Regions from separate parts of the Labrenzia sp. CP4 genome, predicted to be linked through region 3. Evidence: predicted binding sites of a transcription regulator. Region 3 holds the regulator's gene; each other region holds the start of a gene.
The links. Region 3 encodes LexA, which represses DNA repair genes until DNA is damaged. Its sites were predicted from a motif close to TGTTCNNNNTGTGTTCNG; they were not measured.
Positions count from the first base shown of each region.

Region 1: ACP90_RS09340 (UvrD-helicase domain-containing protein) is a predicted target of LexA. The motif match lies at 2,640-2,657, and genes of this name have one in related genera.
Region 2: uvrA (excinuclease ABC subunit UvrA) is a predicted target of LexA. The motif match lies at 7,976-7,993, and genes of this name have one in related genera.

Region 1 covers NZ_CP011927.1:2,016,079-2,026,341, forward strand. Annotated here, with positions in the region: gene ligA (NAD-dependent DNA ligase LigA) at 1-1,709, shown strand, start outside; gene ACP90_RS09335 (GIY-YIG nuclease family protein) at 2,005-2,301, shown strand; gene ACP90_RS09340 (UvrD-helicase domain-containing protein) at 2,690-5,128, shown strand; gene ACP90_RS09345 (tetratricopeptide repeat protein) at 5,264-5,830, opposite strand; gene ACP90_RS09350 (50S ribosomal protein L11 methyltransferase) at 5,970-6,860, shown strand; gene ACP90_RS09355 (hypothetical protein) at 7,075-7,278, opposite strand; gene ACP90_RS09360 (aminopeptidase P family protein) at 7,525-9,339, shown strand; gene ACP90_RS09365 (phytanoyl-CoA dioxygenase family protein) at 9,410-10,263, shown strand, end outside.
Region 2 covers NZ_CP011927.1:3,237,531-3,247,793, forward strand. Annotated here, with positions in the region: gene paaB (1,2-phenylacetyl-CoA epoxidase subunit PaaB) at 1-198, opposite strand, end outside; gene ACP90_RS15025 (DUF3291 domain-containing protein) at 215-697, opposite strand; gene paaA (1,2-phenylacetyl-CoA epoxidase subunit PaaA) at 703-1,695, opposite strand; gene ACP90_RS15035 (PaaX family transcriptional regulator C-terminal domain-containing protein) at 1,825-2,685, opposite strand; gene ACP90_RS15040 (zinc ABC transporter substrate-binding protein) at 2,857-4,011, shown strand; gene ACP90_RS15045 (L,D-transpeptidase family protein) at 4,092-5,981, opposite strand; gene ACP90_RS15050 (hypothetical protein) at 6,513-6,989, shown strand; gene ACP90_RS15055 (single-stranded DNA-binding protein) at 7,051-7,605, opposite strand; gene uvrA (excinuclease ABC subunit UvrA) at 8,190-10,263, shown strand, end outside.
Region 3 covers NZ_CP011927.1:2,987,732-2,997,994, reverse strand. Annotated here, with positions in the region: gene fumC (class II fumarate hydratase) at 21-1,406, opposite strand; gene ACP90_RS13935 (alpha/beta hydrolase) at 1,428-2,237, opposite strand; gene ACP90_RS13930 (acyl-CoA synthetase) at 2,391-3,971, shown strand; gene ACP90_RS13925 (hypothetical protein) at 4,064-4,867, shown strand; gene lexA (transcriptional repressor LexA) at 4,989-5,699, shown strand; gene ACP90_RS13915 (ComEC/Rec2 family competence protein) at 5,704-8,112, opposite strand; gene gltX (glutamate--tRNA ligase) at 8,244-9,668, shown strand; gene gltA (citrate synthase) at 9,905-10,263, shown strand, end outside.

The DNA.
Region 1 (10,263 bases), 970 kb from region 3:
TTTACGCCGCAACGCGAGGTGACGGCACCACAGGTGAAAACGTCACCGAGAACGCGAAGACAATCAAGGATATTCCGGTAAAGCTGTCCGGCACGGTGCCGGGCGTCGTTGAAGTGCGCGGCGAAGTCTATATGGCGCACAAGGATTTTCAGGCGCTGAACGAGCGCATGGCAGCCAATGGCGGCAAGGTTTTCGCCAACCCGCGCAACGCGGCGGCGGGCTCGTTGCGCCAGCTGAAATCCGAAATCACGGCCTCCCGCCCACTGCGGTTCTTCGCTTATGCCTGGGGCGAGATGAGCGAGCTGCCGGAAGACACCCAGTTCGGCATGGTCAAGCAGCTGGAAGCCTGGGGCTTTCAGGTCAATCCGCTGATGAAACGCTGTGAAACCGTGGAAGAGCTTCTCGGAGTCTATCACGGCATCGAGGAAAGCCGTGCCCAGCTCGATTATGATATCGATGGTGTGGTCTACAAGGTCGACCGGCTGGACCTGCAGGAGCGCCTCGGCTTTGTCTCGCGGTCTCCCCGGTGGGCGATTGCTCACAAGTTCCCGGCCGAACAGGCCTACACCATTCTCAACGACATCGAGATCCAGGTTGGCCGAACAGGTGCCCTGACGCCGGTTGCCAAGCTGGAGCCGATCACGGTGGGCGGTGTCGTCGTTTCAAACGCGACCCTTCACAACGAAGACCATATCAAGGGAATTGGCCAGGACGGAGAGTCGATCCGCGGCGGCAAGGATCTTCGCATCGGTGACACGGTGAAGATCCAGCGTGCCGGCGACGTCATTCCGCAGATTGTCGATATCGATCTGGACAAACGACCCGATGGGGCGGAAGCCTTCGAGTTTCCAACGATCTGCCCCGCCTGTGGCAGCCACGCGGTGCGCGAGGAAAAGGAAAAGACCGGCCGCCGCGATGCCGTGCGCCGCTGCACCGGCGGTCTGATTTGCCCGGCCCAGGCAACGGAAAAGCTCAAGCATTTCGTCTCGCGCAATGCCTTCGACATCGAAGGCTTCGGCGACAAGCAGGTCGACGCCTTCTACAAGGAAGGCCTTGTGATGGCCCCGGCGGACATCTTCACGCTGGAGGAGCGGGACAAGCGCTCTCTCACCAAGTTGCGCAACCGGGAAGGCTGGGGGGCCGTTTCGGCGAAGAACCTTTTCGAGGCAATCAACGCGCGGCGAGAGATTGACCTTCATCGTTTCATCTTCGCCCTTGGCATCCGTCACGTGGGCGAGGGCAACGCCAAGCTTCTGGCACGTGCCTATGGCTCCTGGGCGGTGTTCTATGCAGCCATGAAGGCGGCGCATGACACGGCGGGCGAAGCCTGGACAGAGCTCAATGACATCGACGGCATCGGCCATATCGTTGCCGAGGCGCTGGCGGAGTTCTTTGCCGAGCAACACAATCTCGACCAACTCGACGCACTTCTGGTCGAGGTATCACCCAAGGACGCTGAAAAGATCAACGCCTCCGGCTCGCCGGTCGCCGGCAAGACAGTGGTTTTCACCGGCTCGCTGGAACGAATGACCCGCGACGAAGCCAAGGCCATGGCCGAACGCTTTGGTGCCAAGACGGCAGGTTCCGTGTCGAAAAAGACCGACCTGGTGGTGGCCGGTCCTGGTGCTGGTTCAAAGCTGAAAAAGGCACAGGAGCTGGAGATCGAAGTCATCTCCGAGGATGACTGGTTCGATCTGGTGGGGGCCTGAGCGGGTATTCCCTTCGTGTTTTGTCATCCGGGTTAGGACCGAGGCAGAGGCATTTTGCTCCACCGGTGCCTGCGTTTACTGGATCCCCGCCTGCGCGGGGATGACAAGAGAGAGGCTTCAGGACATGGCTTTGCTTCTTGTCATCCCGGTTTGACGCGTGGCAGCAAGACCGGGATCCAGTACCCCCTGTGCTCGCTGGAACCACAAACCTCTGGGGTTCCTGAAACCGCTATCGGCATTGCCAAATCAGCAGGACTAACGTTTATCCGGGAAGAATTTCAACAAAGGTTCCACGTTGCACCTCGATCAGCAATACTATGTCTACATTCTTGCAAGCGGACTGGGCGGCACGCTCTATGTCGGGGTGACGAATGACCTGTTGGGCAGGGTTTCGCAGCACCGTGAAAGCATCGGAAGCCAGTTTACCGCGAAGTATGGCGTGCATTGGTTGGTGTATTACGAAGTTCACGAGGAAATCGAGTGGGCGATCAAGCGGGAAAAACAGCTCAAACGCTGGAATCGTGCCTGGAAGATCCGTTTGATCGAAGAACGGAATCCAAACTGGGACGACCTGTTTGCTAAACTGGTTTGATACTTTTGCGTTGCTTCGATCGTTTTCTGGGCATTGCCAGTTCTCCCGCCGCTTGGTCAAGCAACAGGCTCCCTTGTTTACTGGATCCCCGCCTTCGCGGGGATGACAAGAGAGGCTTCAAGACATGCCTTTGCCCGTTGTCATCCCGGTTTGACGCGCAGCGGCAAGACCGGGATCCAGCAACCCCTGTGCTCGCTGGAACCGCAAACCTCTGGGGTTCCTGAAATCTGTCGCGGCTTTGTCAAAGGAGGCGGCCTCACGCAGTTGCCGGTTCAAATAAGAAAAGCCCGCTTCTTGTCCCCACCAAATCGGTCATTCCTGCCTCGCCAGCGCAGGTATGTTGCTATATTGTTCTCAAAACAAGCGCTTGAAACCGGACCAGTAAACCATGACCGACCCGGACGGGTACGACGATTCCTTTGACGATCCATTCCAGCCTATCGGCACGCGGGCGGAGTCCGCGCCTGCACCCGTGCGGCCGCAAGGAGGGATCGCGGCCAGGGCGATGGCGGCACGGCGGGCACCGGACTATCTGACGGGGCTGAACCCGGAGCAGCGGCTGGCGGTGGAAACGACCGAAGGGCCGGTTCTGGTGCTGGCTGGTGCCGGTACGGGCAAGACCCGCGTGCTGACAACACGCATCGCCCATATCCTGGCAACCGGCTTGGCGCGGCCGTCCGAAATTCTGGCTGTCACGTTCACTAACAAGGCTTCGCGCGAGATGAAGGAACGCATTGCCGGTTTTGTCGGCGGCAATGTGGAAGGCATGGCGTGGCTCGGCACGTTCCACTCCATCTGTGTGAAGATCCTGCGCAAGCATGCCGAACTTGTCGGCTTGAAATCGTCCTTCTCGATCCTCGACACCGATGATCAGATCCGCCTTATCAAGCAGATCATCCAGGCCGAGGGGCTGGACGACAAGCGCTGGACGGCCAAGGCCTTTGCCGGGATGCTGGATGGTTGGAAAAACCGGGCTCTGGGACCAAAGGATATCCCGGAAGGCGAGGCGCGGGCGTTTGCCAACGGCAAGGGCCGAAAGCTCTACGAGGAATATCAGGAGCGTCTGTCGATCCTGAACGCGGCCGATTTCGGTGATCTGCTTTTGCATGTCATCACGCTGTTTAAGACGCAGCCGGATGTCCTCAAGGAATATCAGCGCCGCTTCCGCTACATGCTGGTGGACGAATATCAGGACACCAACATCGCGCAATACCTGTGGCTGCGCCTGCTGGCCCAGGGCAACCCGAATGTCTGCTGTGTCGGTGATGATGACCAGTCGATCTACGGCTGGCGCGGCGCGGAAGTCGATAACATCCTGCGCTTCGAACATGACTTCAAGGGCGCCACCGTCATTCGCCTGGAGCGCAATTACCGCTCGACCAGCCATATCCTGGCTGCCGCTTCCCACCTGATTGCCTTTAACGAAGGCCGGCTCGGCAAGACGCTGTTCACCGATTTCGAGGAACCCGACCACGACCTGGTGTCGGTGGCCTCTGTCTGGGACAGCGAAGAAGAAGCGCGCACCATCGGCGACGAGATTGAGACGCTTCAGTCGCGAGGTCATTCGCTCAATGAAATGGCGGTTCTGGTGCGGGCATCCTTCCAGATGCGTGAGTTCGAAGACCGGTTTGTCACGCTGGGGCTTAACTACAGGGTCATCGGCGGTCCGCGCTTTTATGAGCGCATGGAAATTCGCGATGCCATGGCCTATTTCCGCTGTGTCGCGCAACCCGCGGACGATCTGGCGTTTGAGCGCATTGTCAACACGCCGAAGCGCGGTCTTGGCGATGCGACGCTGAAACTGGTCCATGGCGTTGCCCGGGCAGAGCGTATTCCACTGATGCAGGCGGCAAGCCAGCTTATCGATACCGAAGAACTGAAGCCAAAGCCACGCAACGCGCTGAAGTCCGTGCTCGACAACTTCGAGCGCTGGCGGCGTCAGCTCGACCAGATGAAACACACCGAACTGGCGGAAATCATCCTCGATGAGAGCGGCTACACCGAGATGTGGCGGCAGGACCGCTCGGCGGAAGCGCCCGGACGGCTCGACAACCTGAAGGAACTGATCCGGTCGATGGACGAATTTGAATCCATGGCCGGTTTCCTGGAGCACATTTCCCTCGTCATGGACCGGGACAGCGCGGATGCGACCGACGCCGTATCCATCATGACGCTGCACTCGGCCAAGGGGCTGGAATTCGACACGGTTTTCCTGCCCGGCTGGGAAGAGGGGTTGTTTCCCCACCAGCGCGCGCTGGATGAATCCGGTCGCGCCGGTCTGGAAGAAGAGCGCCGGCTGGCCTATGTCGGCATCACCCGGGCGAAGAAACGCGCAAAGCTCTATTTCGCGTCCAACCGGCGCATTCACGGCCTCTGGCAGTCCACCGTTCCCTCACGGTTTCTGGATGAGCTGCCGCCGGACCATGTCGAGATTGCCGAAGCTTCGTCCAGCTATGGCGGCTATGGCGGTGGCGGTTACGGACCGTCCCGGTTCGACAGTCATGATCCCTTCGACAAGGGCAGCTACTCCACGCCGGGCTGGCAACGTGCGCAGCGTGCCAAGCAGTCCTCCAGCGGATTTTCCGATGGCGGTGGCCGTGGGTATCAGTCCGCGCGGCAAAAGCGTCAGGGGCCGTTGACCATCGAAGGAGAGCTGGTGGCGAAATCCGTCAGTGACACGCCATCGCAATTCTCTCTGGGCGAGCGCGTGTTCCACATCAAGTTCGGCTATGGCGCCATCAAGTCGATCGAGGGAAACAAGCTGACCATCGACTTTGAAAAGGCAGGGGTGAAGAAGGTCATCGACAGTTTCGTCGAACGGCACTGACCGGCTGGTTGCAAGAACTTGTCCGGTGCACTGCTTCTGACGTCTACGCTCCGATAGAACCGGGAATTTGGTCTCGCACCTGATGTATCCTTGGGGTGGCCCCAAAGCCTAAGACACTTTAAGCTTGGGGGTGTTCTAGAGATCGACACCTTGCGGTTCGATCAGCATGTCGCGTTCCTTCAGGTAGGGATGTATACCGACGGCCTCACGCAGCACTTCCTGGCCCAATTGCACCCTGCCGAGCGTCATGAAGATGATTGCCTTGCCGGACAAGGCGCCAAAGTGCCGTGGTTCCAGAGCAAGGGCGCGTTCGATATCTTTAAGGCTGCCTTCGTAATTACCCTGCAGGAAGAGGATGAAGGCACGCTGGTTCCAGCCTTCCGAGTAATCCGGTGCTTCTTCCACGACCGTGTCGAGCAGATCCTTCGCACCCTGAAAGTCATAGGATCCTCGTTTACGCATGGCTTCGTCCACCTTCTGCCGGATCTCCGGCGTGGGGGCGGCATCCAGCCAGGTGTGCCAGATGCTATCTTCGATCTTGCTGGCCGCCTCTTCATTCGGAGCGTTCTTCAAGGCTTCAAACAGTTGATCCTGCTCGGACGTTGCCCAGGCGGGTAGGATGAGAAGCTGGAGGCAAAGAAGGGCAGCAACCAGACATCCGGTCACTTGCAGCCAGTTTAGGCGCGAACGGGGGCAAGTCATGGGTGTTTCCTCGCATTTCCCAAAGAAATGGGGCAGAGGCCCGGTTTGCCCAGTCCCGGGACCGTTTCAAGCTGGCATCGCTGGCCGCTTCCCGCTATACCGCACGCCTTGACCCCAATAACCACAGGCGCGAGCGGCGATGAAAACCATCCGGGTGCGGATCACGGCTGAAGAACTGGAAGCCAAGCGGATCTCCGAGATCCTTGAACGGGCGTTTGAGGACGACGGCAATCCGGTGACCATCTACGAAGCAACGCCGGACGGACGCCTGTGGGCGGCTGAAATTCTTCTGTTCGACATGGAGCCGGAAGAGGCGGCTGCGATGGTGCGCGACCGTGTCGGCGCCGATGCATTTGCCGCGCCGCTGGAAGCAGAAGAACTGCCGGATATCAATTGGGTCGAGAAGAGCCTGGAAGGGCTGAAGCCGGTAAAGGCCGGTCGTTTCGTTGTTCACGGCAGCCACGATAGGGACAAGGTTCCAGGTGGGGCTATCGGCATAGAGATCGAAGCAGCGCTTGCCTTCGGAACCGGCCACCATGGCACGACCGCGGGTTGCCTGGAGGAAATCGACAGGCTTTTGTCCATGCGCGCGTATGACAGCATTCTCGATCTTGGAACGGGAACAGGCGTGCTGGCAATCGCCGCTGCGCTTCAATCCCGCCAGTTGGTTCTTGCAACCGATATCGACCCTGTTGCGACGAAAACGGCGCTGGAAAACGCCCGGCTCAACGGTGCGGGGCATCTTGTTCGTGGCTTTACCGCCAACGGAATTGAAGACCGCCGCTTTCGTCTCTTTGGTCCGTTCGATCTGGTGATCGCCAACATCCTGGCGCGGCCGCTGATGAAGATGGCGAAGTCCATCGGTGAACGCATGACGCCGACCGCAACCCTCGTGCTGTCCGGCCTTAGGGTGGAAGACGGCCCCCGGATCCTGTTCGCCTACGGCTGTCAGGGTTTCATTCTGGACAGGCGCGGTGAAAAGGACGGCTGGTTGACGCTTACTCTTGTGCGGGGACGTAAACAGGCCTGACTGCGTCCGCCACCTGCCAGGAAGCAGCAATGATCATGTCCTCGCCCGCAAGACGCTTGTCGACGCCAGGCTCCGCAGGATGAGGGAAGGGGAGAGCCGTTTCTATTATTCTGGTGCTGGCAAATTTTGACTGCAGATACAAAAAGACCCGCCGAAATTTTCGGCGGGTCTTTTCTTGTGCACAGTGGTCTTTACTTAAACCGTCCTGAGCCCCTTAGAACGCGCTGGTAGAGGTGCCTTCGCGCTCGAGCTGGGCGCGGTCATAGCCGTGGGAGGCCAGGGTCGCGTCGTCCAGTGACAGCAGGTAGCCGTTGACATAGCGGCGTGCCTGGATGGAGCGGGCTTCAATCATGCGGTCGAATGCGCGGCGCATGAAGCTGCCGCCAGCGCGGGTCGAAGTGGTCGTTTTCATGGTCATCGTGATCAATCCCATTTGAAGGTTAAGAGCTTCCCTAGGGAGAACGTCTTTTTCTTGTGTGACCTATATATGCGCTTTTGCCGGGACCTCAGGTAGGCCTCGAAACGCATGCCAGCCTTGCGCTCTTCGCATATGCGAAAGATTTTGCTGCAGTGCGAAATATAGGGAAGATTATGCTGCTGAACCAATTCAAGCGGAATAATTATCCAGCTTGATCGGATGGGGTCGCGAAATTATCTTGCGGCCATGTTCCAGACCTTTGACGATCTCAGTGATCCTTCCTGTGGTGCGCCGCATGCGGCGCTTCTCAGAGCCGAACTCTCCCGCCGTGGTCTTGACGGCTTTCTCGTGCCGCGTGCCGATGCGCATCAGGGCGAATATGTTCCGCCGCATGATTGCCGCCTCCAGTGGCTGACAGGCTTTACGGGATCTGCCGGCATGGCGGGGGTTCTGGGGGAAGAAGCTGCAATTTTCGTCGATGGCCGATACACCATCCAGGTGCGTGACCAGGTCGACATGGCGGTCTTTCCGGCGCGCCATCTTGTCAATGAGCCCGTGACCGACTGGCTGGCCGAACGACTGCAGCCAGGGCAGAAGCTGGGCATCGATGCCATGCTGCACACGGTGCGAGAGGTTCGCCGTCTCGAGGAGATTTGTGAGTCGGCCGGCGCCACTTTGGTCAAGCTGAACGACAACCCGGTTGACAGTGTCTGGAAGGACCGTCCGGAGCCGCCGCTTGGTCAGGTTTTTCTCTATCCGGTTGAGCTTGCCGGACGCGGTGCAAAGGACAAGATTGCCGAAATCCAGTCGGCCCTCGCAGACAAGAAGGCGGATGCCTGCGTGCTGACGCAGCCCGACTCGATTGCCTGGCTGTTCAACATCCGTGGGTCTGACGTCAACCATACGCCGTTGCCGCTCTCCTTTGCCACGGTTCCGGCAGAAGGCAAGCCGTCCCTGTTCATTGATGGCCGCAAGTTGTCCAATTCCGTTCGCGATGCACTCGCCGATCTGACGGACCTCAGTGAACCGGCTGATTTCAAGCCGGGGCTGGAGGGTCTCGGCAAGGCTGGTGCCAGGGTGATGATTGATCCGGGCCTGGCGGGGGTCGGCATCGCCGACGCCATCACCAAGGCAGGTGGAACCTTGCTGGAAGCGCAAGACCCGATCCTGCTGCCGAAGGCGATCAAGAACGAGACGGAACTGAAAGGCGCGCGCACCGCACATGTCCGCGATGCAGCTGCTTTCGTCAATTTTCTGTGCTGGTTTGACGAAGTTGCCCCCAAGGGCGATCTCGATGAGATCACCGCTGCGGAAAAGCTTGAACAGTTCCGCCGGGAAACCGGTGTTCTAAAAGATATTTCCTTCGACACGATTTCCGGTGCGGGCCCGAACGGGGCGATTTGCCATTACAGGGTCAGCCGGTCCAGCAATCTCAAGATCCCGGTCGGCAAACCGTTCCTGATTGATTCGGGGGCCCAGTACGAAGACGGTACCACCGACATCACCCGCACACTTGCGGTCGGGGAAGTCGGCACGGAGATGAAAAAGCACTACACGCTGGTGCTGAAGGGACATATTGCGATCTCGACGGCAAAGTTCCCGGAAGGCACCACGGGTGCGCAGCTCGATACGCTTGCCCGGATCGACCTGTGGAAGGCCGGTCTTGATTTTGACCATGGCACCGGTCACGGCGTCGGTGCCTACCTTAGCGTTCACGAAGGACCACAGCGCATTGCCAAAACCGGCACGGTGCCGCTGAAACCGGGCATGATCCTGTCGAATGAGCCGGGCTACTATCCGGCGGGCGACTACGGCATCCGGATCGAAAACCTGGAAGTCGTCACGCCTGCGCGTGATTTGCCGGGTGGGGAACGCCCGATGCTCGGCTTCGAAACGATTACGCTTGTGCCCATGGATCTTCGGTTGATTGAGCCTGCTCTGTTGACGGTGGCCGAGCGCGACTGGTTGAACCGGTATCATGAGAGGGTCCGTGCCGAGATCGGCCCCCTTGTGGGCGCGAAAGAGCGGATCTGGCTGGAACAGGCGACAAAAGCGATCTAAAAGATCCTGGAGGCCGGTTTCGACCGGCCTTCCTATTTTGAATTCTTGTTTATCGAGCTGAGGTTTTTCAATGCGCGCCGCGGATGTTCTCAAGATGCCGCTCTACGCTGCCGAGCTGGCAACCGGAGCCAAGTCGTTTCGGGACAACCCGCTGATTGGCAGCCGCCGGCTGAACGAGGCCGGGTTGCACGCCAAGCGCATCAAGCTGGCGGAATCCATGGCGGATTCGCGCCGCCGCAGGTTGGAGCACCTGCTGCCGGAAGCTGATCGCGCAGCTTATGCAAAAGACGGATTTATCGCCACCCGCAATCTTCTGCCGGAAGATGAACTGGCGGCGCTGCGTAAGGAAGTCGAAACAACGCGCTTCGATGCCTGGGACATGCGCCAGGGCAATGCCGTCACGCGGTTCGTTCCCCTGCCGCCCAGTGTGCTTGCAGATTTGCCGCATCTGAAGGCCTTCGTCTGGAGCAAGCCGTTCCAGAACGGTCTGCGTTATGTCGGTTCGACCAATGGTGATCCACTGGTCTACCTGCATATCGTCATGACCAATCCGGACACCAAGCGGAAGGCCGACCCGCAAACGGCGTTCCATTCCGACACCTTCCACCAGACCGCGAAATCGTGGTTCTTCCTCTATGACATCGATGATGCCGAGGGACCTTTCACGTATATTCCCGGATCGCACCGGCTGACGCCGGAACGGCTGGAATGGGAACGTGAACAGAGCCTGTCGGCCTGTGGCGACAAGAACACGCTGCATGCTCGCGGTTCCTTCCGCCTTGCTCCGGAAGAACTGGGTCGGCTGAAGTATCCCGAGCCGGTGAGGTTTGCGGTTCCCGGCAACACGCTGGTCGTTGCCGATACCCATGGCTTCCACGCCCGTGCCGCCAGCAAGCGACCGTCGGTTCGCGTGGGCATTTATGG
Region 2 (10,263 bases), 250 kb from region 3:
CGCGCCCGGATCAGAAGCAGTGATCTGTGCCGACGGCACGACCCAGATCGAAACGCCTTCCTTGCGGCGCGTATAGACGTCGCGCGCATTCTTGATTGCCATTTCAGCATCCGGTGCATGCAGTGACCCTACATGGCGATGATTGAGACCATGCTGGCCGCGAATAAAGACCTCCCAGAGGGGCCATTCCTTTTTCATGATTTCCTCCGAAATGTCAGGCTGCAGAACTTGAGCATCGTGCCGACCACCACAGATTGGCGTCTTTCACATGCTCCCAGCCGAAAGCAAGATCCGTTGACCCGTGCTCGTTCAGATATTCGAGCTTCTGCCAAGCTTCTTCGAGCGTTGGCACATGGCCAGCGGCGACCGGCCACATGACAAAATGCATGCGCTCCATCACTTCAAACCATTCCGCCCGTCGGTCGTAGATGCGTTTGTGAACGGTCTTGAACACGAAGTTTTCCAGAGACCCGACGTCGGTCCATACCGAAAGGTTCGGTATGACCAACGGGTCGCTTTCGCGCGTCATGGAAACCGCGTTGCCGGCCTCATCCTTCAACCGCCAAACAAAACCGTTGCTGCGTTCGGCGGCGGCGTTTACCCGGTTCAGATTGTTGACGAAATCGGCAATCCGCGGATCGTTGATATCGTAACGGAGCCGAGCCACATTCAATTCGGCCAGATGAGTTTCGGTCATGGCGCTTACTCGGCCGCGGTTCTGGCAGCGACCCGCTTGTCAGCATGCGCCATCAACCCGTCACGCACCCAGGCACCATCTTCCCATGCCGTCACCCGGGCTTCCATGCGTTCCCGGTTGCATGGACCGTTGCCCTTGAGAACTTCGAAAAACTCGCTCCAGTCCGGTTCGGAAAAATCGTAACCGCCCTTTTCCTCGTTCCACCTGAGGTTCTCGTCAGGCACTGTCAGCCCGAGATACTCAGCCTGGGGAACGGTCTGATCGACAAACTTCTGGCGCAGCTCGTCGTTGGTGTTGATCTTGATCTTCCAGGCCATCGACTGGGCGGAATGGACAGAGTCCTTGTCGGACGGACCGAACATCATCAACGACGGATACCAGAACCTGTTCAAGGCATCCTGCGCCATGCGGCGCTGCGCTTCCGAACCCTTCGCCATCTTCATCATGATGTCGTAGCCTTGGCGCTGGTGGAAGCTTTCTTCCTTGCAGATACGGATCATCGCCCGCGAGTACGGGCCGAAGGACGTCCGCTGCAACGGCACCTGGTTCATGATTGCCGCGCCGTCCACCAACCATCCGACGGCACCGATATCGGCCCACGTCAGGGTTGGGTAATTGAAGATCGAGGAATATTTCATTTTGCCGGCATGGAGCAGCTCGATCAACTCGTCCCGGCTGACGCCGAGGGTTTCAGCCGCACAGTAGAGGTAAAGGCCATGGCCTGCCTCATCCTGAACCTTGGCGAGCAGGATTGCCTTGCGCTCGAGTGTAGGCGCACGAGTTATCCAATTGCCTTCAGGCAACTGGCCGACAATTTCCGAATGAGCATGCTGACCGATCTGACGGATCAGGGTCTTGCGATAGCCTTCCGGCATCCAGTCCGTTGGTTCGATTTTCTCACCACGGTCAATGCGTTCCTGAAAGGCTCTTTCCTCGTCCGTCATCTCCGCGAGAGAGAGAACTTTGGTCGAGTCGGTTTTTACCATCTGGGCATACATGACGCCTCCTTTCGTCATGTTGAATTTCCAAAAGGATACCTCACAACACATCACAGAAAAAGCATGAAATTAATTATTTTTGTGATGTTTTGTCGCCTGCTTCAAGTGATTGCCGAAAAACACTATAATTCAATCAGTTAAGGTAAGTGACCGCATACGTTCCTGCACTGCATCCGGTGCGGCCGGTAGTGGGCCATCCTGATTAAACAGGTTCCGACCGATGTAACTGTCGGCTGCCGGAGAAAGGCCCGCGTAGAGCGCGGCGAACAACGAACGCGCTTCGTATCCGGCCCAGTCTGCCGGCAGGACCGAGCGTGGCAGGCGGGGATCCCGCAGGCGAATGCCGCGATAGGCATGCACCAATGCCAGTCGGAACAACAGTGCAGAGGCAGGTGCAACACCATCTGCGATCAGGTTCTGCATGGGTTTGAAGTGCGAGACAAAGCCTGTGTAGTCCCGAGCCAGCAGCTCCAGTCCGAATGAGGAAGCAGCTATTTTTTCCAGTTCACCTGATTTCAGGTTCAAAGCCGACGCGCGAAACGCGGTACCAAGAACGGGGCGTCCTGGTCTGTCGGCGCCGATGTAGACATTCCCCTCAAGTGACGCAAACCCAAACCGCATCAGAACGGCCTGATCCGCGGCTTCCGTACAACGGGTCAACAGCCAGCCACAATCCGGATCCTCAGGGCCATAGAACAAGTCTGCCGCCAGGTGATATTCTTCCCGGGCATCCGGTGTCAGAGCATAAAAGCTGCGCCTGCCTTCCCGCTCACCTATCAACTGACCTTTTGAAACCAGACGGGACACCGCTGTCCTGACAAGCGATTCATTAACGCTGAAGCCGGCGCAAAGGCTGATCAGGTCTCCCATCCACAGCACACCGCCACGCGGTTCAACGATGTCGCCGTAGATGGTCACGATCAGCTGCGCAGCCTTGGGCGGAAAGGGCCGCAGGAAACTGTCAGCAAGTATTTCGGTTCCGGTGTGCATGAAGCTTCTGATCCGTCAGCATTTTTCTAAAGCTTATCTGTACGGCGGCTGCAAACCAAGATGTTCACGGATGCTCTCGACAACATTCCGGCGAAAGTGGACTTGAAAACCCGATTTTTGAACGTTATAAAATTACACGTTATAAAATTACATCATCCTGAAGGCCTACCTATGCCCCTCACCTTCTCCGCCATCAAGAACAGCGCCTGCAGGTCACTTTATCTGACGGCTCCCGCCGCAGCAGCACTAGTGACCCTGACAGTGAATGCGCACGCCGACGCCCCCCCCAGTGTCGTCACGTCCATCAAACCGATCCATTCCATCGCGTCGGCTGTTATGGAAGGTGTCGGGACGCCCTATGTCCTTGTCGACGGCGCCTCCTCTCCTCATGGCTATGCGCTGAAACCGTCGCAGGCATTTCTACTTCAGGGAGCCGATGTGGTGTTCTGGGTTGGGCCAGAACTGGCTCCCTCGCTGAAGAAGCCAATCGAAACCATGGCCAAGAATGCTGTAACGGTCGAACTGATCGATGCGTCTGGAATTCATCAACTCGACATTCGAGAAGGTGCCAGCTTCGACGCCCATGATCACGATCACGACGATGGGCACAGTGGCGAAGAGCATGCGCATGATCATGCAGAAGAAGAAGAAGATGACCACGACCACGCTGGCGGCGAACATGATCACGAAGAGGGCGCACATGAACATGCCGGCCACGAACATGATGACGACGACAGCCACGCCGATGCCCATGACCACTCGGGTCACGACCACGACGCAGAGCATCAGCACGCGGCACATGAGGCTGTCGATCCGCATATCTGGCTGAACCCGGAAAACGGCATCGAGATCGCAAAAATCATGGCAGATACCCTAGCGAAACAGGATCCTGCCAACGCCGAAATCTATAAAAAGAATGCAGCGGCGTTTTCCAAGCGGATCGCGTCACTCGATCAGGACATTTCCGCTGAACTGGCTCCGTTTGCAGACAAAAAGTTCATCGTCTTCCACGATGCCTATCATCATTTCGAACATCACTATGAAATCGAGGCCAGTGGATCGGTTACCGTTTCTCCGGAAGCTCTGGCGAGTGCAGACCGAATTCAGGAAATCCAGGGCAAGATCAGGGACCTCGGCGTAAGCTGCGTTTTTCAGGAACCGCAATTTGACGCAAAGCTGGTTTCGGTTGTTCTGGAAGGCAGCAGCGCTCGGTCAGGTACGCTTGACCCGCTGGGCACCGATCTTGAAAATGGCCCGGACCTTTATCCGCAACTTCTGAAGGGGCTCTCAAGCTCTCTGAAGGATTGCCTCGGCGGCGCCTCCTGATATTGCCTCTTCGAGATGGCAAACAAAAAAGCCGCCGGAGGTCACCCCTTCGGCGGCTTTTGTTGTTCTGCAATTCCAGATCAGGACGTTCTGACTTTTTCCCGCTCTGCTTCGGTTTTCTCGATGGCCTTCAACAGATGCATGTCCCTGTCGTAGACGTCGGTATAGAAGGCAACCGTCCCGTCCAACTCAGGCCACGCCGTGAAATAGGACACATAAACCGGAATATCGCCGGTCACCTGTTCTTGCTGGTTCTGACCGCCCGAAATACGCGAGCTCACGTAATCCTTGGATTTGCCGAGAACCGCAGCGGCCATGGCCCTCGGATCCTGCAGACGGATGCAGCCATGGCTGTATGCGCGCATATCCTTGTTGAAGAGGTTTTTTGACGGCGTATCGTGCATGTAGATGTGATGCCTGTTCGGGAACAGGATCTTGACTTCGCCAAGCGCGTTCGAGCTGCCCGGATACTGGCGGACGTTGACCGATTGCTGTTTGGAAGCAACCGCGTACCAGTCGACTGCAGAAGAGGAAACCTGCCGGCCGCCTGGTGTCGTTACTTCATAACCGGCGCGGTCGAGATAACTCGGGTCGTTGGCCAGTTTCGGCAGCATTTCATTGACAATGATCGAATACGGCACGCCCCAATAGGGATTGTATTCAACGATTTCGATCTTGTCGTAGAAGAAGTTGGTCTGATTGGACTTCTTGCCGACAACCACCCGCATGCTCAATGGAGCTTCGTCAGGCGCAGTATAGGTCGCGGTGAAGGCAGCCTGGTTGATGAAAACCTTGCGTTCGCCGAGCTCTTCGGGAAGCCAGCGGCTGCGCTCCATGGCCAGTTCGACCTTGGCGATCTTCGCCGCGTTGGTTTCGCCGACCATCGCGTTGATGGTGTTCTTGCCGATAATACCATCCGGCGTGAGCTTGGCTTCCTTCTGGAAAGCCTTCACCAGCTCAACGAGTTCCGGAGAATAAAGTTCAGCGCCATCATAGGCAGTCAGCGTCTCTTCATGAGCCGACTTGAGTTCCTCCGAGCCGTTCTTGGCGATCGCGGCGACGATGTTCTTCATTTCCGGGCTGGATTTGCCAGCCTTCAGGAAAGTGCCGGGCGCGATGACGATCTGGTCGGCGTCTTCATCTTCTGCTCGCAAGCGGGCCAACTCTTCGGTCAGCTTGCGGAAATGTTCACTCTGAGGCTGCGCTTTGGCAACTGCTGTTTCGGCATTGGCCGCTGCCTTGAAGCCTTCCAGGGCTGCAACGAGATCGACTTCATGCCTCGGAAGATCGTGATATTCGGAAATCCGGTTCGGATCGACACGTCCGCGCCTCGAATCCAGAACATATGTCAGAACGGCTGCACTCATCTCCATCTCGAACCGCATCGTGGCGGCATCGAGTGCCTCACCTTCAAGACCTTCAGTTACGGGAAGATCGACGACATAGTCTTCCGGGTTCAGCGCAAATTTGCCTGTTTCAGCGAGACTGCTGCGGACCGCGATTGCCTTTTCTGTCGGCTTACCGTCTTTCACCCAGACGAAATCGGGATGCTCACGATAGAATGAAATGACTGCAGAACCCACTTCCGGAAGGACGGTGAGCGACATGTCTTTCAATGCCGGACGCGCCGTGTCGAATGCGGTCAGGACGACCGGAGCCTGTGGCAGGCTATCGCTTTCGGTGCTCGGGGCATCCGTCGTTTCAACGGGCTGGACATCAGGCTTCACCTCGGCGGACTTGATCTCCGACAATTCAGCCAGCGAAACCTTCTTCCAGCTGTCGGCCGTGTAATTGAGGTAGCGCGGCGCAGAGACCTTTGCGGTAACGACCTTCTTGCTAAGATCCTGCTGGCGCTCACGCTCCTGCTGCCGGCGATGCGCTTCCGGATTGAACAGACGCTGGAACAACCCCTGCGCGGAAGCAGGCTCAACCGAGACCAGGTTAAAACCGGAAAAAAGCACCGTCGCCATCAAGCCAGCCCTGAGGGACGTCCCCAGGACAGAACGTTTCGGTTTTTTCCTGGTACATTCGCTCAGTGCCATTGCATTCGCTCGCATTGTCTAAACCCGCTTTTTTTAAATCTTTTCGAACCTGACGCCTTGCCCAAGTCACCAGGGTTTTATTGCTTCCCTGCAAGGAACGAAGGCTGTTCGGCATATCCGCCGAGGATGTTCTACATCCGAGCGTGATATGGCAACGCAGTTACCGTGCAACCGGGCCCCGCGACCCGATTCCCGGAAACTGCGCCCGTAAACCGTTTGATACTATAACAGGGTTCATCAGATGGTTAAGGGGCGCCGTCCTACACAGGTTTGAAATCAGGCGACTGTGACGATTTTGCCTCGTTGCTGACAGTACAGCTGCCCACCATCACGGTGCCAGAAACGGCAGAACTGCGGCTGTTTGGAAAAACTACCTGGCGTGATTGGCATCACGCCGCCTTCTTCGTCAAAGGGGTATCTACGGCTTCACGAGTACGTGAGACATTACCGGAGAGCCAAATGCCGTTTCAATTCAATGTTGGTGACCATTCGTCACCGATCTGGAAATACACAAGTTTCAACTCTTCCCAGTATTCAAAGCTGAAATGGGCCAGAAACAAGCTTTTCAAGATGGTCAAGAACAACCCGGGATGTAATGCCTATTTCCGGACGCTCCCCAAGGGGCGAAGCTTGTCGGACATGATCAACGACAGCTCGATTTGGGTGAATTACGGACCGACCATTTCACCGCTACATGGGGAAATCCACGTTCCTTCCGGGGAAATCGCGGTTGGTGACCGGGCCTTTAAAATGGGCAGGTGGATGGTGCTGGCCACCATCATTCATGAATTCGCGCATCACAACGGCGCCCCGATTACGGGTGGCGACACACGCGCAGAAGAAGCCGTCTATCACTGCGGTCTCGGCAGTGCGAAGGAATATTACGACGGCATTGATGACCCGAACACGCCTTACGACCCGAACGTCGGCGGTTGATCAACATAACCTGGTGCGCGGCCCCAAAGCATGGGACCGCACCCGGTAGGGCAGAAAAAGATCAGAACGGAATTTCGTCGTCCATGGGGCCGCCACCGCCACCGGACGGACCGCCGTAACCGCCACCGCTGCTGGAACCGCCGCCATAGCCACCACCGAAATTCCCGCCGGAACCGGAACCGCCGCCGCCGAAGCCACCTCCGCCGCCGCCTTGTGAGTCATTGCCGTAATCGGGAAGACCGCCGGATGCACCGCCACCTTCGCCGCGGCCGTCAAGCATGGTCAGGTTGGAGTTGAAGCCCTGCAGCACGATCTCGGTGGAGTACCGGTCCTGACCGGACTGATCCTGCCATTTGCGGGTCTGAAGCTGGCCTTCGAGATAAACCTTTGATCCCTTGCGCAGATATTGCTCCGCAACTTTGCAAAGACCGTCGTTGAAAATCACGACACGGTGCCACTCCGTCTTTTCACGACGCTCACCGGTGTTGCGGTCGCGCCAGGATTCCGACGTCGCAATCCGGAGATTGGCGATCGGGCGGCCATCCTGCGTACGGCGGATTTCCGGGTCTGCTCCCAGATTGCCGACCAAAATTACTTTGTTGACGCTGCCCGCCATACTGAACTCCTGTTTGTTTTTCGTTGACCCCGCCGACGATGTACGTGTGCTTCTCCGGCACGTGTCGATAAACGGTCAACGTTGCAAGCTTTGCTGCTAGAAACCAGAACCCTAACGGCACGCCAACAGCTTCGCCGCTATTTTCGCCAGGCTTCACTCATTTTCCACAAGGCAACTTAAAAACTGCCGCCTGGTTCATCCGCCTAAAATTCGAGCAAAGTCGACAGACACAATCCCTGATTGCGCCAAGTTACAATTTGCTCCACTTTTGTTCCAATCAAGCCCCGATTTTTGTGTCAGGACATTATCTCATGAACTGCGAGGTTTCGGTCACCTATTTCTGCTCGGCTCCTGACGCTGCAATCGTTAATGTACTTGTTTTGTTCTTATCATTTCTGTAAAAGCGATTCAATCAGGCATCGCATCGACAAGTGCCTCTGGCACGATAATGAAAATGCCTCACTGGAAGCTCCGCCCGAAACTGCTATATCGGGGCAAACAGACATCATCGGCAATGGACCATCTTAGCGTATGCGAGAGCAACAATCGGCTTTGGGCGACGCATGCGGTCAGGAAGAACGACAATGAAGACAGCCAAGGGATCGCAGTCGGAAGAAGCCTGGAAGGCGGACCCAACACGGGTCATCAGCATCCGTGGCGCACGGGAGCATAACCTCAAGGGTGTCGACCTGGACCTGCCCCGCGACAAGTTAATTGTCATGACCGGCCTGTCTGGCTCAGGAAAGTCGTCACTCGCCTTCGACACCATATATGCAGAAGGACAGCGGCGGTACGTGGAAAGCCTGTCCGCCTACGCACGTCAGTTCCTGGAAATGATGCAGAAACCGGACGTCGACCAGATCGACGGACTGTCGCCGGCAATCTCCATCGAACAGAAGACCACGTCCCGCAATCCGCGCTCCACGGTCGGGACGGTTACGGAAATCTACGATTACATGCGCCTTTTGTTTGCGCGTGTCGGCGTTCCCTATTCCCCCGCCACCGGTCTGCCGATCGAAAGCCAGACCGTCAGCCAAATGGTCGATCGCATTCTGGAACTGGAAGAAGGTGCCCGCCTCTACCTGCTCGCGCCGATGGTTCGCGGCCGCAAGGGCGAGTATCGCAAGGAACTTGCCGAGCTGATGAAGAAGGGTTTCCAGCGCGTCAAGATCGACGGAACCTTCCATGAGATTTCCGAGGCCCCTGCCCTCGACAAGAAATTCAAGCACGATATCGACGTCGTCGTAGACCGTATCGTCGTGCGTGACGATATCTCCGGTCGGCTTGCCGATTCACTGGAAACGGCGCTGAAACTTGCCGATGGCATTGCAATTGCCGAATTTGCCGACAAGACCGATGAGAACGGCAACCCGGAACGGCTGATCTTTTCCGAAAAATTTGCCTGCCCGGTATCCGGCTTCACCATTCCGGAGATCGAGCCGCGTCTGTTCTCGTTCAACAATCCCTTCGGTGCCTGCCCCACTTGTGACGGCCTTGGAACGACACTCGCTTTTGAAGAAGACCTGGTTGTTCCTGACCACTCGCTTTCCCTGCGCGAAGGAGCTGTCCTGCCGTGGGCGAAGACAGGGTCGACATCACCTTATTATGCCCAGACGCTGGAAGCACTCTGCAGTCATTTCAAGGTGTCCATGGCAACGCCCTGGAAGGATCTTCCTTCGGAAGTGCGCGAGGCAATCCTTCATGGAACCGGCAATGCGAAGATTGAATTCGTCTATGATGACGGCGTCCGCAGCTACCGGACAGAGAAGACCTTTGAAGGTGTAATCGGCAATATCGAACGGCGGTGGCGCGAGACGGAATCCACCTGGGTTCGCGAGGAACTGGCAAGGTTTCAATCCGATCATGCCTGCCCGGCTTGCAGCGGGTTCCGTCTGAAGCCGGAAGCGCTTGCCGTCAAGATTGCCGGCAGGCATATCGGTCAGATCACCGAACATTCCATTCGCGATGCAAGCCTCTGGTTTGAAGCCCTGCCGGAGCAACTGAACGACAAACAGAGCGAAATCGCAGGCCGCATCCTGAAGGAAATTCGCGAGCGGCTGAAGTTCCTGAATGACGTTGGTCTTGAATATCTCACCTTGTCCCGGTCTTCCGGAACACTGTCAGGCGGCGAAAGCCAGCGTATCCGCCTCGCCTCGCAGATAGGCTCGGGGCTGACAGGAGTTCTCTATGTACTGGATGAGCCGTCCATCGGCCTTCATCAGCGCGACAACGCCCGTCTTCTGGAAACGCTGAAACACCTGCGCGATCTCGGCAATACGGTGATCGTGGTCGAGCATGACGAAGACGCGGTGCTGACTGCCGATTACGTTGTCGACGTCGGACCAGGAGCGGGTGTCCATGGCGGGCAGATCGTCGCCAAGGGCACTCCCTCCGAAATCATGGCCAATCCCAATTCGTTGACGGGGCAGTATCTGTCTGGATCCATGATGGTTTCGCGCAACGACGAGCGCAGAAAAATCAACAAGAAGCGGAAGATCTCCGTTCGCGGCGCCCGCGGCAACAATCTGAAGGACATTGACGTTGACGTGCCGCTCAGCACGTTTACCTGTGTCACCGGTGTGTCGGGTGGCGGCAAGTCCACGTTCCTGATCGATACGCTCTACAAGGCCGCGGCTCGTCGCCTCAATGGCGCGCGGG
Region 3 (10,263 bases):
TCGGGAACCTTTCGGCCGACCTAAAGCGACGGCTGGACCATCTTCGCCGGATCAACAACCCGGTCGAATTCCTCCGCACTGACGAATTCAAGGTCAAGGCACGCCTGCTTCAAGGTCAGATCATGCTCGAACGCATGGTGTGCGGCATGACTGGCCTTGTCATATCCGATCACCGGACTTAGCGCAGTCACCAGCATCAGGGATTGATCCAGAAACTCCCTGATGCGCTTCTCGTTCGGCTCCATGCCTTCCACCAGGAAAAGGGAGAAGTTGGTGCAACCGTCGCCCATGATCTTTACCGACTGGAGGATCGCATTGATCATCAGCGGCTTGTAGACATTCATCTCCAGGTAGCCACTGGCGCCACCTATCCCGACGACGACGTCATTGCCCATCACCTGTGCTGCAACCATCGCCAGTGCCTCGCACTGCGTCGGGTTGACCTTGCCTGGCATGATCGAGGAGCCGGGCTCGTTTGCCGGAATTTTCAGCTCAAAGAAACCGCAGCGGGGCCCGCAGGACAAGAGGCGGATATCGTTTGCGATCTTGAACAAGGACACTGAAAGCGTCTTCAACGCTCCGCTCAACATGACAAGAGCATCATGCGCCCCCTGAACCGCAAACTTGTTCGGAGCCGTATAGAACGGCAAGTCCGTCAGTTCCGCGATCCGGGTGGCAGACAACTCCGCAAAAAGGGAATGAGCGTTGATTCCCGTCCCAACTGCGGTTCCGCCCAGCGCAAGTCCATAGACATCCTTTAGGGCAAAACTGATGCGCTCAATGTCCTGACGCAGCATTTCCGCATAACCGGAAAACTCCTGACCAAGCGTCAGAGGCGTGGCGTCCTGCATATGCGTTCTGCCGATCTTTATGATGTCGTCCCAGGCGTCGGCTTTGTCTTGCAGGCTCTTGTGGAGCATCTGCACGCCGGGCAAAAGGCGATGCGTCACCTGGAGTGCAGCGGCCATGTGCATCGCTGCGGGAAAGCTGTCATTGGACGATTGAGACAGGTTCACGTGATCGTTCGGATGAACCGGATCTTTTGACCCCAACACACCACCGGCAAGGGCAATGGCGCGATTGGAGATCACTTCGTTCACGTTCATGTTGGTTTGTGTTCCGCTGCCGGTCATCCAGACGTGCAACGGAAAATGGTCGTCAAGTTTTCCATCAATAACTTCGTCGGCAGCCTGGACAATCAACCGAGCAAGATCTGCATCCAGCAACCCCAGCTCTTCGTTTGCAAGGGCCGCTGCCTTCTTCAAAACGCCATAAGCGTGGACAAGCTCTATCGGCATCAGGTCGCTACCGATGGAAAAATACTTCAAGGAGCGCTGTGTCTGTGCCCCCCAGTATTTGTCCTCCGGCACGTCTATTTCGCCGATGCTGTCGCTTTCAGTACGCATATGCGCCTCCTCGTGAGTGGCTCAAGGGGCCAGCAAGGTTTCCGTCAGTTCACTATCGGGATCCTTCAAACCGTCTATGACATCGAAATGATGGCGGCCGGGATCCTCCTTGTAGGTGGCCATTGGCCAGGCATCCGCAAGGAGTTTCGATTGCCTTAGAAACTCCGGACGCTCCGCTCCACCGACCCAGGCGACAACCGGACAGTCGACGGCGGGCACCATCAATGCCGCACTTTCGTCCATGGCATCGTCTTCGTTCATCTGGAAGGACTTGTTCATCACCGTGTTTCTGAGCGGGCGAAGGTCGTGCAAACCGCTAATGGAAACAACACGCTCGATTCGATCCAGAACGTCTTTCGGCAACCGGCTGTCTTCGCAAATCATGCGTGTGACCAGATGCCCACCGGCGGAATGCCCGGCAAGACGGATCGGGCCACCGACGCGAGCAGCCGCCTTTGTAATCGCAACAGAGATTTGCCGCGTGATATCTGCGATCCGCGCCTCAGGAGCCAGATCATACGACGGCATGCATACCGTCCAGCCTCTTGCCAGGCAGCCGCTAGAAAAATGCGACCAGGAACTTTTATCGAATCTCAACCAGTAGCCCCCGTGCACGAACACGACGAGCCCCTTGGACTTCCTCTGTGGCCGAAACACATCGAACCGCTGACGATCCCCTTCCCCGTAAACGACATCCAGATCCTTTTCGACCCAGCTTTTCCGGAAGGTTTCCGCTTCCTGCGCCCAGCGCACGATGAAATCGTCAGCGCCCGGAATATAGGCAGCATTTGAATAGGCATCGTCCCAATCAATAATCGTCATCTCACTCATTCGAAATCCTCAGGCAAACGTCGAAACCGATCGGCGGCATACTTGCACGATTTACCTAGAAAGCGGAACGGCCTGAATGCCAATCTCAACTTGTCAAACGGACTGCCATCAACCTAACGTCTGAAAAAACCAGTAGTCGGGAGGCAAACTTAGATGGTGGAGCGCTGTTCCAATCGCGTGGCCAATCTTGCGCATTTTCTGTCCAGGAACGCTGCCCGGTGGCCCTCTGGTCCCGCAGTTGTCGAGGATGGGGTCACCTTGAGCTGGTCGCAAATCGATTCGCGCGTCTCCGCACTTGCCAAGGGTCTCCAATCGGAATTCGGCGTTTCCAAGGGCGACGGCTTGCTGGTCCAGGCCCAGAACTCGCATCAGATGATCGAGATCATGTTGGCCGCATTTCGTCTGGGAGCCATCTGGGTTCCCTGCAATTTCAGACAGGCTCCGGGCGAAACGGCCTATGCTGCGGTAAAAGCGAAGGCGAAGGTTTTCCTGTGTGACGCTGATTTTGGTGCTCAGGCCGATGCAGTGCGAAACGCCCAAGATCAGCTGACAGGATGCATTACAATTGGAGCCAGCGACTTTGGCACAAGCTATGAGGATCTCCTCTCCCGTTACCAGGGACAGGTCCTGCAGAACGAGGCAGTGGACTATAACGATCCCTGTTGGCTGTTCTTCACCTCAGGCTCAACCGGCCGCCCGAAGGCGGTTGTCCTCAGTCACGGGCAGATCGGATTCGTTTGCGTCAACTACATGGCAGACCTGTTGCCCGGGACGACGGAGCGCGATGCGTCGCTGGTCATAGCTCCATTGTCACACGGTGCAGGGTTGCAACTGATTGCCCAGCTATCAGTTGGTTCCACACATGTTCTCCTGCCCGGAGGCGGCTTCAATCCTTCGACTGCATTCGAGTTGATCGAGAAACACAAGGTCAGCAATCTCTTCACCGTTCCCACTATCGTCAAACGCCTGGTGGAAGACCCTGCTGTCGATCAGTACGATCACTCGAGCCTTCGTCACGTCATATATGCGGGGGCTCCCATGTACAGGGAGGACCAGAAGCTGGCTCTCCAGAAATTGGGGCAGGTTCTGGTTCAATACTACGGACTTGGCGAGGTCACCGGAAACATCACCGTGCTGCGGCCACAGGATCATTTTCTGGAGGATGGACCTGAGACACGCAGCGGCACCTGCGGTACGGAGCGCACAGGTATAGAGGTTTCGATTCAGGACGAGGAAGGCAATCATCTGCCCCCCAATGAAACGGGTGAAGTCTGCGTCATCGGTTCGGCAGTCTGTGCTGGCTATCTGGAAGACGAAGACGCCAACCAGAAGTCTTTCCGGAACGGCTGGTTCCGCACCGGAGACATCGGTCACATGGATGAACAGCGCTACCTCTTTCTGACAGGCCGAGCGTCGGACATGTACATTTCTGGTGGCTCCAACGTCTACCCGAAGGAAGTCGAGGAAGTGCTGCTTACACATCCGGATATTTCCGAGGTCGCAATTCTCGGCATTCCGGACAGGCAATGGGGCGAAGTCGGCCTAGCCGTTTGTGTGGCTGCCCCGGACAAGTCACCCGACCCTCAGGAACTCAGCGACTATCTGAACGGCAAGATCGCCCGTTACAAGATGCCTGCACGTTATCTCTTCATTCCCGCAATGCCGACAAGTGCCTATGGCAAGATCACCAAGAAACTGGTGCGGGAGCATTTGACCGAGAAAGGCCTGTTGTGAGACGGCCCGCCCCCAGGTCTCTGTCCGACATTCGTCATCCCGGCCCTTCTGCCATCAATCGGCTCCCCCATGCCAGATGTCTGGCGAAACCATTGGAAATCTCCCTGGCAGAGCAAACTCCCTTGCTGGAGGCGCTGGGCCGCTTCGCCACGCACCAAGGACTGAGCTCCGCCGTTCTCGATCTTTCCGGGCTCACGCTCGAAGCGTTCGACTTCGTAATGCCTGCCTGTGCAATCGATGACCGACATGCAGCCTGGTACAGCGACACGCACTCTTCGAAAGGCGCAACGCTGAAGTCCGCAGTTGCCATTCTCGGGATACGAGATGGTGAATGGTTCGCTCATGTACACGCTTATTGGCACGAGGAAGAAGTCGAGCACCTTGGCCACTTACTGCCGCATACGCTGAAGGTTGCGCATCAAGGGGCTATCAAAGGGTACGGCCTGCAAGGCGCAGCGTTCGTGGCATCGCTGGATCCGGAAACCGAATTCACGCTGTTTCGTGTGCAACAGGATGACGAACAGTCACGGACAACCGACTACAATGCGCTTATCACCACACTCGCTCCGTTTGCCGACCTGACGGACAGCATCCAAGAACTCGCAAAAGAGCTGAAAGCACCCTCCTACGAAGTCTATGGACTGGGCAGTCTGGCCGGAGCAGCGTTCCGCGATGCCCAGCCGATGACAGGTCTGATCTCCGAGATACTCCTGTCTGCAAACGCTGGCGCGAAACCGAAGCAAGAGCTTTGCGTCCCAATCCGCGCCGTTGATCTCGAAGGTGGACTGCATCGGGGCATTCTCACCGCTGGTGGCGCGCCGACTTTGATCACCTGTGAACTGCTGATCCTGACCGGATCGAAGGATGACCTAAATCCGATATCGGAGACGGATTGAATACGGCAACTTGTTCGAAGCCAAGAACAGTAAGAGAACATTTACCCTTGCAGAACACAATGAGAACAGGTACCATGTTCTTGATTTGTACCAGATGTTTTCTCGGTCAGGGGACGCCTACATGCTGACGCGCAAGCAGTACGAACTGCTCATGTTCATTCACGAAAGACTGAAAGAAACCGGTGTGCCGCCGTCTTTCGACGAAATGAAGGATGCGCTCGACCTGCGCTCCAAGTCTGGCATTCACCGCCTGATCACCGCGCTTGAAGAACGTGGCTTCATCCGGCGCCTGCCGAACCGGGCCAGAGCCATGGAGGTTGTTCGTCTTCCGGACTCCATCGCACCCGGCCTGGGTGCTCCACGGCCAAGAGGCAGCTTCTCACCTGAAGTCATTGAAGGCTCACTCGGCAAACCTGAGCCGGAAAAAGCTGCACCGGTGCCGGTGTCCAGTGTTACCGAAATCCCCGTCATGGGCCGCATTGCAGCCGGCGTGCCCATCGAGGCCATTCAAACACACAGCCATTCCATCACAGTGCCGCAGGACCTGCTTGGTCGCGGGGAGCACTATGCTCTGGAGGTTCGTGGCGATTCCATGATTGAGGCGGGCATTCTGGACGGTGATACCGTGCTTATCCGCCGGACCGACAGCGCCGACAGTGGCGACATCGTGGTTGCACTTGTGGACGATGAAGAAGCCACCTTGAAGAGGCTGCGCAAGAAAGGCGCTTCCATCGCTCTTGAAGCAGCCAACCCGGCTTATGAAACCAGGATCTTCGGTCCCGGCCGCGTTCGTGTTCAGGGCCGCCTCGTTGCCCTGTTTCGTCAGTATTGACCAGTCACTCCTCTGCGCGCGCTTCGGCCACCGAGGCGCGCTCGGCTAGACGCAGGCTGTCTCTCGTTACCGTACCCTGGTGATGCCAGGGGCGCGGTGGGTCAGGGATGGCAAACTTCAGTTTCTCGATTTTCAGATTTTCGTTTGGCGGATGGCCCGGTGCACTGGCACCGCTCGTAGCATTTGCGGCCTCGCTGAAATCACCGGGCGATAGCCAGATGGAGACGGCACCACGTTCGGTGCGCGTACCGCGATCCAGGACGAGGGCTGCACCGCAGCTCTCCGGGGCGACAAGATCGGTCACGACCAAATCGGCATATCGGCAATCCAGCTGAAACGCTTCAAATGTCTTTGGCTGCGCGATTGCAAGAAAGGATCGCTTGCCATCCAGCCGTTCTGCGTCCTCTGAATCGACGTAGGCCCTGATGACACAACCGTCGTCATCGCAATTTCTTTGAGGTGATTTCATCTTGCGCGACAAGATCGCATCACTCCTCACTCCTTCCGACTGCAGCCAGAGATCACTTGCAAACGATCTCCCCCTTGCTGCGTAGCGCAAAATTCCCGTTTCATCGCGGGCAGCTATTCGAGAGCCGCTTGCAGCAATCTGGATATCCGGAGGCCGGCTGGTGAGAACAATCAATATTCCTGCGACAAGAGGCACTCCTGCGAGCACACGCTTTCTGCCAGGCACCAACAATCCGGCAAACAATGCTGATAGCAACAGCAATGCAGCAACCCCGTCGAGCCTTCCGGAAGTTCCGCTGCCGGCATCAAGGGCTGCGGTAAAGGAGGCGACCTTCAACAGAAGTGAAACTCCGAAAGACATGACAGCCAGAGGGAGAGCCGCAAGGCCGAATGGCATCAGAACGAATGCAAGTACTCCCATCGGCATCACAACAAGTGAAAACACCGGCATTCCCAGCAAGTTGCCGACAAGGCCATAGGGTGCGATGCGGCTGAAGTGATGAGCTCCTATAATGCCGGTCGCCAGCCCTGCGACCAATGCGGTGACGAACAGCCCTGCAGCCCACTTGCCGAGGTAAAGACAAGTCGCCACGCCCCATCCGGACACTCTTTCACCAGATGACAGGGAACGATCTCGCTGCCGCCACAGGTCATATACGGCGACCAGGCAGATCACGGCAGCGAAGGACATCTGGAAGCCGGGAAAAAACAACCTCTCGGGAGCAATCAGCAAGAGTACGAGGCCAGCCAACGCTACGCTTCGCAGGGTCAGGCCGCGTCGCCCCACCAGAATTCCGACAAAGACAATCGCAATCATCAGGAACGATCGTTGCGTCGCAACCGCACCACCGGACAGAAGCAGATAAATAACTGCAGCACCAAGGGCTGAAAGCGCGGCCCATTTGTGCACCGGCCACCTGAGCGTCAGGACCGGCACCAACGAAAAGAGCAGCAAGACCGCGCCATAGGCGCCGCCGGCAAAGAGCGCCATATGCAGTCCGGAAATTGCAAGAATGTGAGCCAGTCCGGCGGCCCGCAAAATCTCTTCCTGCTCTTCGGTAATTCCGCTGCGGTCTCCAACCAGAAGAGCAACGATCAGTGCGGTTTCCGGTCCTTCCGAAAGATTGGCCCTGATGCGTTCCGCAAGGTCTATTCGAAGCTTGGCAACGGCAACGGCCGGGCGAAATTCATTTCCAACGTCCTCAGCCTCGATGACCTCGGGGGACCCGAAACTGAAACCCGTCGCACCTATCTGCTGAAAGAAGGCCCGGAAGGAATAATCGTATCCTCCTGGAAAGACGGGACCTGCAGGGGGAAACAACCGCGCACTGACGCTCACGGTGCGCCCCACGTCAATGTCGCTTCCTGCCGGAACGCGCAAGCGCACCTTAGCAGGGAACTCGCCCTCCTCGACAGGACGCCCATTGACCGAGGATACGGCCAGTACGATCCGGTGACCGGCCGCCCCGCTGTCAATCTCTTCTATGTAGCCAACAAGATCCGCGTTCATCTGCTCGGCAAGGCGCGGCGCCGAAACATATGCCGTGCGAAGACTGGAAGCTGCCAGTCCGGCAAAGAATGTCAGGAAGAGAACGACGGAAACCGCCACCGTGCCGCGCCGCTTCACACGCCAGAGAACCGCGCTTACCAGCACGACCAGAACCCCCAACAGAACCCAGGAAGGTTCTTCAGGCAATGAAACGTAGACACCAATTCCCCCGGCAAACGCGAAGGCACACCACAACAGCCCTTGCGAATCCCAAAGACGATCTGCTGACGCATTGTGAGCGGAATAAGTGTGACCAGCACCCGCGAGCCTTGAACGCCGTTTCTCAAGTACTTCAGGCTTGAGCACGGCAGGTGATAAATCCTCGCGATCAACATCAAGGGTTGCCGTTTGCGACCGGCCGGCAGAAATATCGAGCGGACCGGACCGTGACGTCACTTCAGCTCCTCGTTTTGGTCCAAGAAATGGCCGGAGCCCCTATTTAGCCTCGCCAAAGCCTGTGCTAAGACCGCGCCACCAATCCGGCGCGCTCCGCGCCGTCATACTGACAGAGACTTTCATAAAGCACCATGGCACAGAACATCGTCACGCGCTTCGCCCCGTCCCCGACGGGGTTCCTGCATATCGGCGGCGCCCGCACCGCGCTCTTCAACTGGCTCTTCGCGCGTCATCACGGCGGCAAGATGCTGCTGCGGATCGAAGATACGGATCGGGCTCGCTCCACACAGGAAGCGGTGGACGCATTGATTGACGGCCTGTCCTGGCTTGGGCTCGACTGGGACGGAGACCCGATCTCCCAGTTTTCCCGTGTTGAGCGCCACAAGGAAGTGGTCGAGGAAATGCTGGCCAACGGCACGGCCTATCGCTGTTACTGCACCCCGGAAGAGCTCGACGCCATGCGCGAGAAAGCCCGCGCCGAGGGCAAGCCGCCCCGCTATGACGGGACATGGCGCGAGCGAGACGCGTCCGAAGCCCCGGCCGGCGTTGACCCGGTCATCCGCATCAAGGCCCCTCAGGAAGGCGAGACGGTGGTCGACGATCTCGTTCAGGGTCGCGTCGTGATCCCGAACAAGGACCTTGATGACTTCGTACTGATGCGCTCCGACGGGACGCCGACTTACATGCACGCCGTTGTGGTGGACGATCACGACATGGGCATCACACACATCATCCGCGGCGTCGACCACTTGACGAATGCAGCCCGCCAGACGCTCATTTTCAAGGCTCTGGGATGGGATGTGCCGGCGATGGCGCATATTCCGCTCATTCACGGGCCGGACGGCGCAAAACTTTCCAAACGTCACGGTGCGACCGGCGCCGAAGCCTATCGCGAGATGGGCTATCTGCCGCAGGCCATGCGGAATTATTTGGCACGTCTCGGCTGGAGCCATGGTGACGAGGAAATCATTTCGCTCGAAGACATGATCAAGTGGTTCGGTTTCGACGCTGTCGGCCAGTCGGCTGCGCGTTTCGATTTCAAGAAACTTGAGAACCTCAACGGTCATTACATGCGCGCGACCGATGACGGCGAATTGCTGAACCATTGGAAGGTCTATCTCGCACACGCCGAAGGCGGCGACCAGATTCTCGCCTGGCTTGCGGATGGTGACAACGAGAACACCACGCTTGCTGCACTTCCCGGACTGAAGGAACGGGCCAAGACCCTGGTCGAACTGACGGAAAGCGCCTCCTATCTGTGGCGTCAGCGCCCGCTCGACACCGACGAAAAGGCCCAGAAGATCCTGGACGACGACGCCCGGGCGATCCTGAAGGATCTTCACGATGTTCTTTCCAGCGCTTCTGACTGGAGCGCGGACCCGCTGGAAACTGCTGTAAAGGCCTACGCGGAAGACAAGGAATTGAAACTGGGCAAGGTGGCGCAGCCGCTACGGGCCGCGCTGACGGGCCGAGGCACGTCACCCGGCATTTATGACGTCCTGATCGCTCTTGGCCGGGAAGAATCCCTTGCCAGAATTCAGGATCAGGCAGCCTGAGACAAAGCACTGCCGGATGCATTTTTAGGCAAAAGCCAAGCTTCCGGCAGTCACTCTGGTTGGCGAAATCCGTCTTTGACCAAAGCGTTATATCGGCCAGCTTGCGGCAGTGCAGTAAATGGGCTACGCAAGACGCGAAAAAGTCTCCAGTGCTGGTCCGGCAACCGGAAACGGGACCCATCGCCAGAAGGGTCAAACCAGGACAGCACATCCGTTTAACGTAAAGGGGTTTCTGAATGGCCGACAACAACGCCAAGCTCAATGTCGGTGGTAACGACCACGCATTCGACGTTCTTGACGGATCCATCGGACCGTCGGTTGTGAACATCTCGTCCTTGTACAAGGACACGGGCATGTTCACCTACGACCCGGGCTTCACCTCCACCGCCTCCTGCGAGTCCAAGATCACCTATATTGATGGTGACGAAGGCACCCTGCTCTACCGCGGGTACCCGATCGAGCAGCTCGCGGACCACGGCGACTTCCTGGAGTCCTGCTATCTTCTGCTCTACGGCGAACTGCCGACGAAGACCCAGAAGGACGACTTCGTCAATCGTGTGACCTACCACACAATGATCCACGAACAGATGAACCG